Regions from separate parts of the Caldanaerovirga acetigignens genome, predicted to be linked through region 2. Evidence: riboswitches for the same ligand, from Rfam matches in the RefSeq annotation. Region 2 holds a riboswitch; the other holds the start of a gene.
The links. A riboswitch is a leader RNA that binds a small molecule or an ion and turns the genes downstream of it on or off. The one in region 2 is predicted to bind FMN.

Region 1 (7,779 bases), on a different contig from region 2:
AATCCGATGCCTGGTCTTGGCGTGGTAAATCCGTTGCGCGATGAGGCGGAAATCTTCCTATGCCGCGAAGCCGTAAAAAGGAAAAAGCCGTTGCTCGGCATATGCCGCGGTGTGCAGCTTATAAACATAGCCTTGGGAGGCACCGTTTACCAGGATATCGGCTCTGAAATTGAAAAGCCGCTGAAGCACCGGCAGGATGCTCCCCGGTGGTACGCCAGCCACGATGTGAATATATCGAAGGATTCACTGCTTTACCGAATATTGGAATCCAACCTAGTTCCGGTTAACAGCTTCCACCACCAGGCCGTAAAAGACGTGGCGGAATTATTAAAACCCGTGGCCTTTTCGCAGGATGGCATAGTGGAAGCATTGGAAAGTGCATCCGGGGAATTTTTTTTGCTGGGGGTGCAGTGGCACCCCGAGGAGATGTGGCAAGAATATCCTCTTCAGCTTAAGCTCTTTGAAGCTTTAGTCGATGCGGCCCGGAGGAAGTGACTACAAAGAGGAGGGATAAGTCGTGATAGCCATAAAAGGCGGTACGGTCTACACCATGAAGGGCGAAATAATAGAAGGAGGGACGGTGTTAATTGAGGACGGCAAGATTGTCAAAGTAGGTAAAGATATACGGGTGCCGGAAGGCTGTGAGGTGATAGACGCCGGGGGCAAATATATTTTTCCCGGCTTTATTGACGCCCACAGCCATGTGGGTATTTTTGAAGAAGGCGTGGGGGAAATAGGAGAGGACGGCAACGAAATGACTGACCCTGTAACGCCCCACCTGAGGGCCCTTGATGCCGTAAATCCGGGAGATAAGGCTTTTGACGATGCGATAAAGGGTGGAGTTACCTGCGTTTTTACCGGGCCCGGCAGTGCCAACGTGATAGGAGGCCAATCCATTGCTGTCAAGACCTTTGGTCGAGTCATAGACAAAATGGTCGTAAAAGCTCCGGCAGGGCTCAAAGTGGCTTTCGGAGAAAATCCCAAGCGAGTTTATGGTCAGCAAAAAAAGATGCCCTCCACCCGAATGGGAACGGCGGCCCTCCTAAGGGAGACATTAACAAAAGCGAAAAATTACCTGGAAAAAAGAAAAATAGCCATGGAAAAAGGAGAGTTTTTCGAAAAAGACCTTAAAATGGAAGTGCTCTCTGAGCTTTTGGAGAAAAAGATTCCACTGAGGGCCCACGCTCATAGGGCGGACGACATAATGACTGCTATAAGAATAGCTCGAGAATTCGATGTGGAAGTTGTGATAGAACACTGCACCGAGGGGCATCTCATTGCCGATGAGCTGGCGGAACTAGGCGTGCCTGCAGTGGTGGGACCTTCTTTGACGTCCCGCTCAAAAGTGGAGCTAAAAGATTTGAGTTTTAAAACCGCAGGCATCCTGGCAAAAAGAGGAGTCAAAGTAGCGATAATGACGGACCATCCCGTTGTTCCCATACAGTACCTAAATATATGCGCTGCCCTTGCGGTGAAAGAAGGAATGAAACAGGAAGATGCCCTTTCGGCCATTACCATTAACCCTGCCGAGATTATCGGCATAGCGGACAGGGTGGGCAGTATCGAGGAAGGCAAGGACGCCGATATAGTAATATGGGACGGCTTCCCATTAGAGGTCATGTCAAAACCGGAGCTTGTAATGATCGAGGGCAAGGTGGTTTATAAAAGAGAAGAATTCCCCCTTGACAAGTAAAAGTTATTTGATATATTTGATTATGAAAAACTTATTAATTTCCGAGGATATGCCTTCGGGGCAGGGTGAAATTCCCGACCGGCGGTGAGCCTGTAAGGCGAGCCCGCGAGCCCTTTTTTGGGGTTGACCCGGTGAAAATCCGGGGCCGACGGTTAAAGTCCGGATGGGAGAAGGCGAGAATTTATTGTGTGACATTGTTGCCCCGGGGTTTATCCCGGGGCTTAAATTATTATGAGATATTCGGAGGTGTAAAAAATGAGTGCGCTTAACAATTCAAAAGCGGAGTCTTTGCGCGAGACCAGAAACCTTACAAAAGTGGCGGTCCTGGGAGTTATGGCTTTTTTGTTGATGACTTACCTCGAATTTCCGCTTCCTATGTTTCCCTCTTTTTTGAAGATGGACTTAAGCGACCTGCCTGCCCTGCTTGCAGGTTTTGGAATAGGGCCATGGGCGGCAGTATTGGTCGAAATAATCAAAAACATTATGCACGCGATTTTTAAAAACCAGACCGCATTTGTAGGGGAGATAGCCAACTTTTTGACGGGAGTTCTATTTGTAGTGCCAGCAACCTTGGTGTACGCTGCTAATAAGACAAAAGCGGGTGCGATAATTGGAATGATCCTTGGAACTTTAATGATGGCTGTTGGCATGGCTCTGGCCAATTACTATGTCTTCCTCCCGCTTTATGCAAAAATATTTAATATGCCCATCGATGCAATAGTGAGTATGGGTTCGAGCGTCAACGGGAGGATAGTAGATTTGAAGACCCTTGTGGTTTATAGCATCGTTCCGTTCAACATCTTAAAAGGTGCAATAATAATGGCTATCACCCTGCTTATTTACAAAAAAGTTTCTCCCATTTTGCACAGCTAACTCGAATGAACGCAAGCACTAACCGGGTAACGGTTGGTGCTTTATTTTTAAGTTTTTATCAAAGGGAATTTGCGATATAATGTAAATGTATATGTAAAACTAATACGAAGAATGGGGAAAATTATGGAGTTTAAAGTTGTTTTTGAAACCAAAAGCGTTGTAGAGACACAGGAGCTGGGAGAAAAATTGGGTAGTCTCCTTTCAAAAGGGGATTTGGTGGCCTTAAAAGGGGATTTGGGTGCGGGTAAAACAGCCTTTGCAAGGGGAATTACAAGAGGGGTCGGAAGCGAGGATTTTGTGACGAGTCCCACCTTTACAATAATAAACGAGTATGGTGGAGATGTGCCTGTTGCCCACATTGATGTTTACAGGTTGAGCGATGCCGGAGAATTAGAAGAGATAGGATTTAGAGACTATTTAAAAGAATATGTCGTCATAATTGAGTGGGCGGATTTGGTCATCGACATTCTTCCCGAAGAGATTCTTTGGGTGGAATTAGAGACGATTGGAGAGCAGGAAAGAAGGATAATTTTCACGGCAAAGGGAAAAAAGTACGAAAAAATTTTGCAGGAGATGAAGAAGTCATGAAGGTCCTTGGCATAGATACATCTTCTGAAGTTGCAACGGCAGCATTGCTTGCGGAAGAAAAATTAGTGGGAGAGTACATTTTGAACCACCGTCACACCCATCTTGAAAAGCTCGTCTCAATGATTGACAGGCTTCTTTCCGATTCGTACACCCAATTGGGAGAATTGGACGCCATAGCGGTGGCCATAGGTCCGGGGTCCTTTACCGGAATAAGGATAGGAATGGCTTGTGCCCAGGGGCTTTCTCACGTTCACGGTATACCCCTTGTTGGGGTCAATACACTGGACGCTTTGGCACACAATCTCATGCACTGCGGTGATTTTTTATGCCCTGCCGTTGATGCCCAGAGGGGCGAAGTGTACGCTTGCCTTTACCGTTGGGAAGGCAAAGAATTGGTCCGCTTTTGGGATTATGAGGTAATAAAGGTGGAGAAACTAGTAAAACGGCTTATTGACTTAAACCAGAATGCCGTTTTGCTGGGAGATGGAGCGCCTTTGGTGCATTCTTCTCTTCCTGAAGATGTAAAATCTGCGGGAAAGCTCGTAGTGGCAAAAAGGCCTTTTGCCATGCCCAGAGCATCTTCGGTGGCTGAGGTTGGCTTAAAGGATTTGAAGGCCGGAAAAACCTTTAATTGTTTTAATATCAGGCCTTTTTACATGAGAAAATCCCATGCAGAAGAAAAGTGGGAGGAAAGGTATGGAAAGGGCAAGTCTGGAAAAAGTAACCGTTGAGCTTATGGGAGTGGAAGATTTGGACCAGGTGATGGAAGTAGAAAAGTTGAGCTTTACCAATCCTTGGTCCAAAAATTCTTTTTTCCTTGAGCTTACGACGAATGAGCTCGCCACGTACATAGTGGCCAAGGTCGACGGCAGGGTTGTGGGCTATGCGGGAATGTGGCTAATTGTTGGGGAAGCTCACGTGACCAACGTGGCGGTCCACCCCGGATTCAGAAAAAAGGGTATAGGGGAGCTTCTTATGCGCTCCCTCATAACGATGGCCAGGGAAAGCGGAGCCAAGATGATGACCCTCGAAGTGAGAAAGAGCAACTACATTGCCCAGAACCTTTATACTAAATTGGGATTTGAGCCCATAGGGATAAGGCGGGGATACTATACTGACAACAATGAAGACGCTGTCATAATGTGGACAAATTTGAATGAAAAGTAAGTATTATCCACATATCCACAAAGTTATCCACAGAAAAAACTTAAAAACCATCCTTTGTACGTCACTTATCCACAATTTCCCCAGTTTTATTTTCCACATGTATCAAAAAAGTCTCAGATTTGCATAAGCTTCGAGGCTTAGGTCTGACGAAAATCCTTGCCTGTACCTGTAATAGCCTGCACATGCTATCATGGCGGCGTTGTCAGTGCAGAGTTTTACTGGCGGGAAGTGAATTTCGAATTTGTCGTCGGCTCTTTTTTGGAATTCCTCCCTTAGCCGGCTGTTTGCAGCGACGCCTCCTGCCAGAGCTATAACCCGGCAGTTGGTTCTTTTTGCCGCTTCAATGGTATTTTCCACAAGAGCACTTACGACGGCTTTTTGAAAGCTGGCAGCTACGTCTTCTACTTTTACCAGAACCCCTTTTTGCCTGCAGTGGTTGAGAAAATTGAGAACGGCTGATTTAAGGCCGCTGAAGCTGAAATCCAGGTCACTTCCCTTTATCTGGGCGACCGGAAAAGAGATAGCGTTTTCGTCGCCCTGCCGGGCTATTTTGTCGATAGCCGGCCCCCCTGGGTAGCCAAGGTTCAAGGCCCTCGCTATTTTGTCAAAAGCCTCACCGGCAGCGTCGTCCACTGTCCTGCCCAGCACGGTGTATTTTCCATGGTCCTCCATGTGGATAAGATGAGTGTGTCCTCCAGAAACTACGAGGCAAATAAAGGGAGGTTCAAAATCGTTTTCAAGGAAATTAGCGTAAATATGCCCCTCTATGTGATTAACCCCGATGAGGGGCTTTTTTATTGCGTAAGCTACGGCTTTTGCGTAGGAGACGCCGACAATCAAAGCGCCTATTAGCCCGGGGCCATTGGTGACTGCTACCAGGTCTACGTCACTAAAATTGACGTTAGCTTCTTGAAATGCCTTCTCTACAACTGCGCATATAGATTCCAGGTGTTTCCTTGATGCGATTTCAGGTACAACGCCGCCGAATCTTTCGTGCCATTCAGTCTGGGAAAGTATGACGTTAGAAAGAATCTTTCTGCCGCCCGCTACTACTGAAGCCGACGTTTCATCGCAGGAAGTTTCTATGCCGAGTGTTATTAATTCTCCGTTTTTCATAGCAAATCCCCTTTCTAAAAAGTAATCTTAGCACAACGGCGTTCGTTGTGCAATTTGTTAAATAGTAAACTAATAATGTAAATTAAAAAATGTGTATTTAATTCGAAGGATTTTTTAAATAAATGAAGAATATCTATAAAGTAAATATAACTGGATGACCAAGTAAGCTAAATAGTCAGGAGGTCATCATGAATTTCCAAAGGGTCAAAAACGTGAGGCTGTATGAAACCATAATCCAGCAGGTAATGGGCATGATCGACAAGGGGGAATTGAAGCCCGGCGACAAGTTTCCGTCCGAAAGGCAGCTTATAGAACAACTCGGAGTGAGCAGGTCGATTTTGAGGGAGGCTTTCAGGGTGTTAGAATCAAGGGGCATAGTGGAGAGCCGTCCGGGCGGAGGGAGATATCTAAGGAAAATATCCGGCTCTTCCTTCATGAACTTTACCTCGATGGACTTGGAAAGAGATGCGCTTTTGGATGTCATTGAAGCCAGGGAAATTATCGAAATAAGGGTTGTAAGCTTGGCGACGAAGCGCGCAACAAAAGAGGACATAGAAAAGTTGATGGCATTGGATAGAGAATTCCACGGGGCTGGCACGAGTTTGGAAGAATACCGGGAAAAAGACAAAGATATGGCCTTTCATCTGGCATTGGCCGAAGCGTCGCATAATTTCGTCCTAAAGGAGGTGGTGGCCTACCTTCTCACGGTAAGCAAGGACTTGCGGGAAAAAACTATGTTGGATTTCGACGACTGGCTGGAGCTATGCAGGCAGCACAGCGATATAGTTAAAGCCATTTCTGAGCGCAAGGAAGATGAGGCCGTTGAAAAGATCAAAGTGCACCTCAGGGAATTGAGGCATTACATATTAAAAGAAAAGCATTTTAAAGATGAGAGGTGAAGGGACATGAGAATCGAAGAACACCCTATATTGACTTTCAAGCGGGGAAGGGAAGTTGAATTCACCTTTAACGGCAAAAAGATGAAAGGATTTGAAGGGGAGCCCATTGCGGCGGCGCTGCACGCCAACGGCGTGAGGGTTTTAAGTTACAGCAAAAAGCTGAAAAGACCGAGGGGATTTTATTGTGCCATAGGGAATTGTTCTTCATGCCTCATGACCGTGAACGGCGAACCGAACGTGAGGGTGTGCACCGAGAAGCTGCGCGAAGGCATGGTAATAGAAACACAGGAAGGCAGGGGTGAACTCAATTGAAGCAGGCACAGATTGCGGTTATAGGTGGGGGACCGGCTGGCCTCATGGCGGCGCTGGCTGCTGCGGAAATGGGCGCAAGCGTCACGCTGATAGACAGAAATTCGAGACTGGGAGGGCAGCTCGTAAAGCAGACACACAAGTTTTTCGGCTCGGAAAGGCAGTACGCTTCGGTGCGCGGAATAGAAATTGCTGAGATTTTGTCGGAAAAGATAAAAGAAAACCCGAAAATTAAAGTAATGTTGGATTCGACAGTCGTTGCCTATTATCCCGATGACGGCGTGTTGGGGATCGAGGTTGAAGAGAAAAAATGGGTTAAGATGAAGGCTGAGAGAATTGTTGTAGCAACGGGCGCCTCGGAAAAATTTCTGCTTTTTGAAAACAACGACCTTCCCGGAATTTACGGAGCCGGGGCCGTGCAGACCCTGATGAACGAACACGGGGTGTTGCCGGGTAAAAACGTGCTGATGGTCGGAGCAGGCAACATAGGCCTCATTGTGAGTTACCAGTTGATGCAGGCGGGGGTCAACGTAAAGGCGATAATCGATGCCGCGCCTACAATAGGGGGTTACTGGGTTCATGCTTCAAAAGTGGCAAGACTTGGAGTGCCCATCCTTACTTCTTATACTGTGAAGGCGGCATATCCCAACAAGATGACAGGAGCCCTGGAAAGGGCGGTTATATGGAAGTTGGATGAAAATTGGAAGCCGGTACCGGGGACTGAAAAAGTGTTTAACGTGGATGTGATGTGCATAGCGGTGGGGCTGTCACCTCTGGCAGAACTTTTGTGGCAGGCCGGCTGCAGGATGAAATACGTTCCGGAACTCGGAGGGCATGTGCCCGTGAGGAACGAGAATATGGAGACAACGGTTCCCGGAATTTACGTGGCCGGCGATGTGGCTGGAGTGGAAGAGGCTTCGAGCGCAATGATGGAGGGAAGGCTGGCAGGTCTTTCTGCTGCTCAAAGTCTCGGATATGACGATGGTAGTTGCGAGGAAAAGAAGGCAGAGGTTAAAAGAGAGCTTGAAAATCTGCGCTCCGGGCCGGTCGGGGAGAAAATCCGCAAAGGACTTTCCAAATTAGCCTCGTAAGGAGTGTGAATTGATATGCTTGCTACAAACGGAATACCGACGG
Region 2 (7,779 bases):
TAGTAATTTCTTAAGATTGGCCATCTCTATAGCTGTCAGTGCCGCATCCCATCCCTTATTTCCCGCCTTTGTGCCCGCTCTCTCTACCGCCTGTTCTATGGTATCGGTAGTCAGGACGCCGAAGATGGTGGGCACTTTTGTTTCAAGAGACACTAAAGCAATCCCTTTAGAAACTTCGGCCGCAACGTAATCGAAATGCGGCGTCGCGCCTCTAATGACGGCGCCCAGACAGATTACCGCATCGAAACGCCCGCTCTCTGCCATTATTTTCGCCGTAAATGGTATCTCGAAACTTCCCGGCACCCAGTAAACCTCGATAGCCTCATCCTGGGCACCGTGGCGCAGTAAGCAGTCCAGCGCCCCTTCGAGCAGCTTGCCGGTGATGAATTCATTGAAACGGCTGACAACAATGCCGAATCTCAGGTTTTCTGCGGTCAGTTTGGCCTGGATAATTTTGGGCATTTTATCATCCTCCTCCTTCTTTTACAGCCAGTGACCCAGCTTTTCTTTTTTGGCTTCCAGATACCTTGCGTTGCTTTTAGTAGGCGGGATTTTGAGCGGTATACGCTCCACTATCTCAAGGCCGTAACCTGCAAGACCAACTACCTTCCTAGGATTGTTGGTAAGAAGGCGCATCTTTTCAATCCCCAGGTCCTTTAGTATCTGCGCACCTATGCCGTAATCCCGAAGGTCGGGAGGAAACCCCAACTTCAGATTGGCTTCCACAGTATCGAATCCCGCATCTTGCAAAGCGTACGCCCTTATTTTGTTAGCAAGCCCTATACCTCGACCCTCCTGGCGCATATACAGAATCAGGCCCTTTCCTTCTTCCTGAATTAACTTTATGGCGGCCCTCAATTGAGGACCACAGTCGCAGCGCTGTGAAGAAAAAACATCTCCGGTAAGGCATTCCGAGTGCACGCGCACCAAGGGTACGTCGCCCTCGTTTATCTCTCCTTTCATGAGCACTAAGTGAGTCTCGGAAGTAACTATGTCTTCATAGCATATCAGTTTGAATTCCCCGTAATCGGTAGGCAAAAGCGTCTCTGCCACCTTACGTACCAGCTTTTCTCTTGCTTTGCGGTACCTTATGAGGTCTTCTATTGTAATTATCTTTAATCCCCATTCTTTCGCAAAACTCATAAGGTCGGGGAGCCTTGCCATGGTGCCGTCGTCCTTCATTATTTCGCAGATAACGCCGGCCTGATAAAGCCCTGCCAATCGAGCAAGGTCTACGGCCGCTTCGGTGTGCCCGGCCCTCCTTAACACTCCGCCGTCTCTTGCTATCAGGGGAAATATATGGCCCGGACGGCGCAGGTCCTGTGGTTTTGTGGCCGGATCGATCAACGCCTTTACCGTATCGGCCCTGTCATAAGCCGATATTCCGGTGGAATTTCCGACGTAATCCACCGATACTGTAAATGCAGTGCCCATATTGTCGGTGTTATTGCCAACCATCAAGGGCAGGTCAAGCTCTTCAGCCCTTTTTTTCGTAATGGGGACGCAAATTAGGCCGCGACCATGAATTGCCATAAAACTTATGGCTTCCGGCGTTACCTTTTCCGCAGCCATGACAAGATCCCCTTCGTTTTCCCTGTCCTCGTCGTCGACGACGATTATCATTTTGCCCTGCTTAATGTCCTCTATGGCTTCTTCAATAGTATTGAATTTATATTCCCCAGACATCGATTTTCTCCTTCCTCTTTGGACTCTAAGGTTGAAAAAACAGCCCTGAACCGCGGCTAAAAGCCGTAAGACTTGAGCATTTCAGCACTCAGGCCTTTTCCCGAAGTGCTCTCCTTGAGTTTTAGCAGATACTCCCTTACGTACTTTCCCACAATGTCAGTTTCAATGTTTACCGTGTCTCCCTGGTTTTTGTACTGGAGGACCGTAGCATTGAAGGTGTGGGGTATTATAGAAACTGAAAATCCACGGATACTCACTGCCTGGACGGTCAGGCTGATGCCGTCTACGGCTACGGAACCTTTGGGTACAATATATTTCATCAGCTCCGGCGGCACACCTATTTCAAACACCACCGAGTTTCCTTCGGGATAAGTTCTAAGTATTCTACCAACCCCGTCCACATGGCCTAATACTATATGCCCGCCAAACCTACCTCCCGCTTTTATAGCTCTTTCAAGATTTACTCGTTTACCCGCCGAAAGCTCGCTCAAAGTCGTGCTCCTTAAAGTTTCAGGCATAATGTCGGCCACGAAGGAATCGTTTCTGACGTCCCTGGCTGTCAGGCATACCCCGTTGACTGCAACACTATCTCCTACCTCAAGGTCTTCCAGTACTTTTTTACATGAAATGGTAATCAGGGCTCCTGAAGAAGACCCGACCAATTTAGTAACAATTCCTACCTCTTCGATTATCCCGGTAAACATGAGGATCCCCCTTTTCCAGGGTCAGGATAGGCTTCCAGCAGTAGATCCCCGCCTATCACCTCGGCTGAATGAAATTTGAACCGTGGAGCTTGCTTCAGCTGATCGATGGGAAGAATTCCAATAGAATTAATTCCATTGCCGCCTATTATCAAAGGAGCCTGGAACACCAGCAGTTTATCCACCAGATTCTCTTTTATGAAAGAAGCTATAAGGGTGGCCCCTCCTTCGAGCAACACGCTAGTTATCCCCATACTGCCCAGGATTTCCATCAGCCGCTTAAGGTCTACCCGGCCATCGACAGCGGGAACCTTTATCACTTCAGCGCCTTTTTCCTTCAGAGCATTGACCTTTTCGCTATCGGCCCCTTCCGTGGTAGCAATGATTATCTGCCCGTCTTTGCATTCCAGCATCCGCGCGTCAAGGGGTATCCTAGCCCACGAATCCACCACTATCCTGAGCAGGCTTTTTCTTTCTCCCGGCAGCCGACAGGTGAGAAGCGGGTCATCAGCAAGTACCGTGCCTATACCTACCATTACCGCATCATACCAGCTCCTAAACTCGTGGGCTTTTATCCTGGCAGGTTCTCCTGTAATCCACCTGGATTCGCCCGAGGCCATAGCAATCTTGCCATCAAGGGACTGGGCTACTTTTGCGACGACAAAAGGCCTGCCAGTCGTGATATACTTTATAAACACCTCGTTCAATTTTCTCGCTTCTTCTTCCAGTACTCCGACTTCTACCTCAACGCCAGCTTCTCTCAAGCGCTTAATGCCCTTACCGGCTACAAGGGGATTAGGGTCAGTCATGGCCACCACAACCCTTTTTATCCCGGCCCTGATTATCGCATCGGCACAAGGGGGTGTTCTGCCGAAGTGGCAGCAGGGTTCAAGGTTTACGAATAGCTCCGCCCCCCTAGCCCTCTCACCTGCCTGGGCCAAGGCCACCACCTCGGCATGATGCTCTCCAGCTTTCCTGTGGTAGCCTTCGCCGACTATCTCGCCGTCCTTTACTATTATCGCCCCAACCATTGGATTCGGACTGGTGGTGCCTCTGCCCTTCTTTGCCAGGTCCAACGTTCGCTTCATGAAGAAAATGTCTCTTTCCATAAAATACCTCCGATTGATTTTTGAAATAAAAAATACCCTGCTGTCTTCAGGGTATTCTCGAATAAAATAATTAAACAAGTCTTCTCCCATCCAGACTTTACTGTCGGCTCCGGAATCTCACCGGATCTGCCTTGCGGCTCGCGGGCTTAAGGCTTTTCGCCTATCACCGCCGGTCAGGAATTGAAGGCAAAATGCCTTCTCACCTTGCCCCGAAGACTTTCTCAAAATTTGATATTCAGTTTATTTAATAATACCATACAAAGCACGGGATTACAATACTGCCTTTAACATTGCTTTGAAAAAACTTAATATTCCAAGGCAGATGAGGTAGAATATTATTTAAAGAAGGTTTTCAAAGCAGGCAGGTGTTTTGGCATGGGCTATCGCAATCTTTCTTTTGAAGAATTATCCCGCCGGGTTAAAAAAGCCGTTGAACTTTTATCCGATTGCGCGGTCTGCGCCCAGGAATGCCATGTAAACCGCCTAAAAGGCGAGAGGGGATTTTGCCACACTGGCCGCTATGCGGTAGTGAGCAGTTGGGGACCGCACTTTGGGGAAGAGGAAGTGCTTGTAGGCACCCACGGCTCCGGCACCATATTTTTCGCCTACTGCAACATGGCCTGCAGATTCTGTCAAAACTGCGAGATAAGCCATTACGGCGAAGGCAGGGAAATGTCAGCTCGGGAACTTGCCGATGTAATGCTGGAATTACAGCGAATCGGGTGCCATAACGTAAACTTAGTGTCCCCCAGCCATTGCGTGCCTCAAATCATTGAGGCTCTGCAGCTAGCCGTAAAAGACGGTTTAAAAATTCCCCTCGTCTACAACACAGGCGGTTACGATTCGGTCCAAACCTTGAAATTGCTTGACGGAATCATAGACATATACATGCCTGATATAAAATTCGGCGACGACGAAACGGGAAGGATTTATGCTTCCGCTCCGGGTTATTTTACCGTGGCAAAGCGGGCGGTAATGGAAATGCACAGGCAGGTAGGGGACCTCGTAGTAGATGAAAAGGGACTTGCAGTTAGAGGTTTGATAGTAAGACACCTCGTACTGCCCGAAAATCTTGCCCGGACAGAAGAAGTTATGAAATTTCTCGCTGAAGAAATTTCTCCAAATACTTTCACTAATCTAATGGACCAGTATTACCCCGCCCATAAGGCCCATAATGACCCCGTTCTTTCAAGACGCATAACTTCTCGAGAGTACAGCCAGGCGTTAAAAATCGCCAGGGCCGCAGGATTAAAACGCATATACTAAAAAAGCGCGAGGTCCGCCTCAATTTCCAGGCGTCCTCGCGGCTTTCTTATTCTAAAATATATTTGCTTTTCAGGCGCTGTCTTACCTTTTCCGGTATGAGGTCGCCAACTTTACCTTTTGCTACACATACGCTGGTGTCGGCGGCCCCGTAGTATACGAGGATTTCATCGTCTTCGCTCAAAACTTCCTTATCTTCGGCAGGCACCGCCCCGCACGTGAACACCACATTAGGCACCCAAGACTGGCCTTTTTCTCCGACCTCGTATTCGGTTTCCGGCGAAAGAATCGGGTTTGGCGAACGATACAGCACTCTTCCGGGATCGTTCAGGTCAACCAGTACGACTCCTAGCCTGTATACCATTTCATGGTCGACTCCGTGGTATATCAAAAGCCATCCGTACTTTGTTTTTAAAGGCTGCGCCCCTGCTCCTATTTTCAGGGAGTCCCACATCATTCCAGCGCGCGGTCCCATGATTATCTTATGGCCTTCGTGAGGCCAGGGAAACGTCAATTTGTCGGAATAGGCGACCCAGATGCTAGGTTCTATCCTGTGGTATATTACGTAATTCCCTTTGATTTTTTCCGGGAACAGTATGGCATCTTTATCCCACACGCCGGGAAATGCCAACCCTCTCCTTTTCCACCGATCGAAATTGCGTTTCAAAAAATCTTCCACTGAAATCGACGCAGCGGCTATCTGCGCCACAACCCCGTCGTAAGCCGTATAAAGCATTACTATCTCGCCGTCTATAACGACCACACGAGGGTCTTCGCATCCCCTTAATTCCTCCCTGGTTTCCGGAACGAAAATAGGGTGTTTTAATCTTTCCAGGACGTTATACCCGTCAGTTATGGCAAGGCCTATCCTTGACACTTCGTCCTGACCAAAAGCTCTGTAAAGCAGGTAAACCTTATTATTTATCCTCAGGCTTGCAGCATTAAGCACGTATCTATTTTCCCACCAGTGTTCCTTTATGGGATTTAAAATCGGATTTTTTTCATACCTTTCAAGCTTACCTGCCGGCGGCCAATCTTCCAATTCCTGTACTACTACTTCTTCTTTAGGCGGCTTAATCCCTAAAAGCATGTCCAGCAGGTCCTGGTATTCCCTTCCAAGGCTTATCAGTTGGAAAACCTGATTCATTATCTCTTCGGGGTCATATCCCAACTCTCTGTATATTTCTTCCAACAAGTCATGGTTAAACCAATCTCTTTCAACGTGCAGCGAAAGCGGAGTCGGCACCCCCTCTCCGCCTTTGAAGCTGAAGCTGGCCCATGTCCAGGCAGAACACGGCAGAAAAGTCCCGTCCTCCAGAGTGAGCCCCAAACCGTAACCTTCGGCCATCTTTAAAAGGAACACTGCTTCCCTTTTCTTTCCTTCTCCTTCAATTTTTCTTGCAAATTCTTTAAGCCTTGCTACAAATTCCCTCTGATGCCAGTTTTCAAAGACACGGTGAGCAGAAAAAATTTCCCTCCCGTAATGTTTTGTTATTGAATTTACGAACTTTTGACCAACTTCTCTGCGCTCTTTAGTGTAAATTTCCCATATCTTGGAATAATGTTCGGCTTCGATTATGCTCTTGGCTATTCTCGTAAAATACCGGAGTTTCGGGTATTTGCCTCCCATCCCCTTGCCCAGATTAACTACGGCTATCCTTGCCGTCAACCTGCTGTAGCGCGAAATGTCGGCCCAGTCATTCAAAACTGGTATCTTTTCCCTGCTGAGCACCAGGGGGAGCAATTCTACTTCTTCGAAGCTGTCAGGTCTCAGATTGTCCTGAAGCCACTCGTAAATATGAGCAAAGTATTCGGGCCGTTCGGTAAACTGGGCCAAAGTTAATATATCTCTTACGTCCACGTTGTCCATCAGCTCGCGCATGTTGCGAAAGTTAAGCCTTACCAATAAATTCCTCGGAGGAAATTCATAAAGGAGTTTCCTCAGCACATCCCACTTGACGCCAAGCACCTTTTTGTGGGGAAAGACCTCGAAAATTTTCTGACATACTTGTAATATACCTTCTTCAGTGGAGAGGTCTCCCGGAAAAATGCGGTTAACTACCCTTTCAAGTTCGCCCAGGAAATTTTCAAAGCATCCGATTATTGCTTTTGGGGTTTTCTCGGTTATTTCAAGGATATTCCTTATGTAATCTTCAAAAGCTCTGCTATATTTTCGCTGCAGCCTTTTGAATATTTCGTTGGGATATATTTCCTTGCCAAGATAACCTCTTAATTTTTTTGGGAGCACAATAGGGACTCCCGGCACGAATTCCAGATAGTCAAGAGGTGTAATCAACGGTTTTACTCCAGCGCGCCTTTTTTCAAAGAGGAGTCTAAAGTTGCGTCTTTCACTTAAAAAAGCTTTTTCCTGGTATTCTGCCAGGCTCTTTACTTTTGAGTCGATTATATCCCTTTCATCAGCTCCTATTTTTTTCAAAGCCGAATCTAGTTTTAGAACTTCATTCGCGTATCCCGCTACCATGCCGTCGTAAACGCCGGCAAGTGCATCTATGATGTCCTCTTTTAACACTTCCCCATTCGTTGAAAAAGCAGTTAAAAATTCAAGGACGACTTTCGCCCAAATCTGAGCCGGAAACCTAAAGCTGCTCTTTTCTGAGGATGCGATTTTCTTTAAAACTTCACACGTGTCCTTCTCCAGCAGGGCTTCAAAGAGGCGCTCGTTGCGCTTAAAATTATTCTTGAAAGACTCTATATAAATATCTACGTTTAGCTCCTCAGAAAGCGCATCCTTTTTTACTTCATCCACTGCATAAAAAACATCCGGTTTTTTCACTACAAATTCATCCTGCCAAATTTCTTCGTCGCGCAATATACATTCGAAAACGGTTCTCGACACCGCTTTGAAAACTATGTTGCGCTTTTGGTAAAGTGAGGGGGGAGATATTTTTCGGCCCAATTTTACTTCACATATTTTTCTCCCCCACTTTATAGCTGTCATAACAAACCATGGAGTTATTCCATAACCGCCTAAGTGCTCAGAACACTGGTCGAATTCTTTG

Region 1: it holds a riboswitch for FMN, as region 2 does, so the genes downstream of both, BUB66_RS03625 (ECF transporter S component) here and ribD (bifunctional diaminohydroxyphosphoribosylaminopyrimidine deaminase/5-amino-6-(5-phosphoribosylamino)uracil reductase RibD) in region 2, are expected to answer to the same signal.

What each region holds. Positions count from the first base shown of each region.
Region 1 is NZ_FRCR01000003.1:182,194-189,972, reverse strand. Features, by position in the region: gene BUB66_RS03635 (gamma-glutamyl-gamma-aminobutyrate hydrolase family protein) at 1-495, shown strand, start outside; gene BUB66_RS03630 (amidohydrolase) at 518-1,693, shown strand; FMN riboswitch at 1,741-1,872, shown strand; gene BUB66_RS03625 (ECF transporter S component) at 1,949-2,566, shown strand; gene tsaE (tRNA (adenosine(37)-N6)-threonylcarbamoyltransferase complex ATPase subunit type 1 TsaE) at 2,690-3,154, shown strand; gene tsaB (tRNA (adenosine(37)-N6)-threonylcarbamoyltransferase complex dimerization subunit type 1 TsaB) at 3,151-3,885, shown strand; gene rimI (ribosomal protein S18-alanine N-acetyltransferase) at 3,851-4,321, shown strand; gene tsaD (tRNA (adenosine(37)-N6)-threonylcarbamoyltransferase complex transferase subunit TsaD) at 4,424-5,437, opposite strand; gene BUB66_RS03600 (FadR/GntR family transcriptional regulator) at 5,626-6,336, shown strand; gene BUB66_RS03595 ((2Fe-2S)-binding protein) at 6,343-6,648, shown strand; gene BUB66_RS03590 (NAD(P)/FAD-dependent oxidoreductase) at 6,645-7,736, shown strand; gene BUB66_RS03585 (4Fe-4S binding protein) at 7,752-7,779, shown strand, end outside.
Region 2 is NZ_FRCR01000007.1:74,413-82,191, forward strand. Features, by position in the region: gene ribH (6,7-dimethyl-8-ribityllumazine synthase) at 1-462, opposite strand, end outside; gene BUB66_RS06820 (bifunctional 3,4-dihydroxy-2-butanone-4-phosphate synthase/GTP cyclohydrolase II) at 484-1,686, opposite strand; gene BUB66_RS06825 (riboflavin synthase) at 1,743-2,390, opposite strand; gene ribD (bifunctional diaminohydroxyphosphoribosylaminopyrimidine deaminase/5-amino-6-(5-phosphoribosylamino)uracil reductase RibD) at 2,375-3,496, opposite strand; FMN riboswitch at 3,571-3,717, opposite strand; gene BUB66_RS06835 (radical SAM protein) at 3,872-4,762, shown strand; gene BUB66_RS06840 (glycoside hydrolase family 130 protein) at 4,809-7,779, opposite strand, start outside.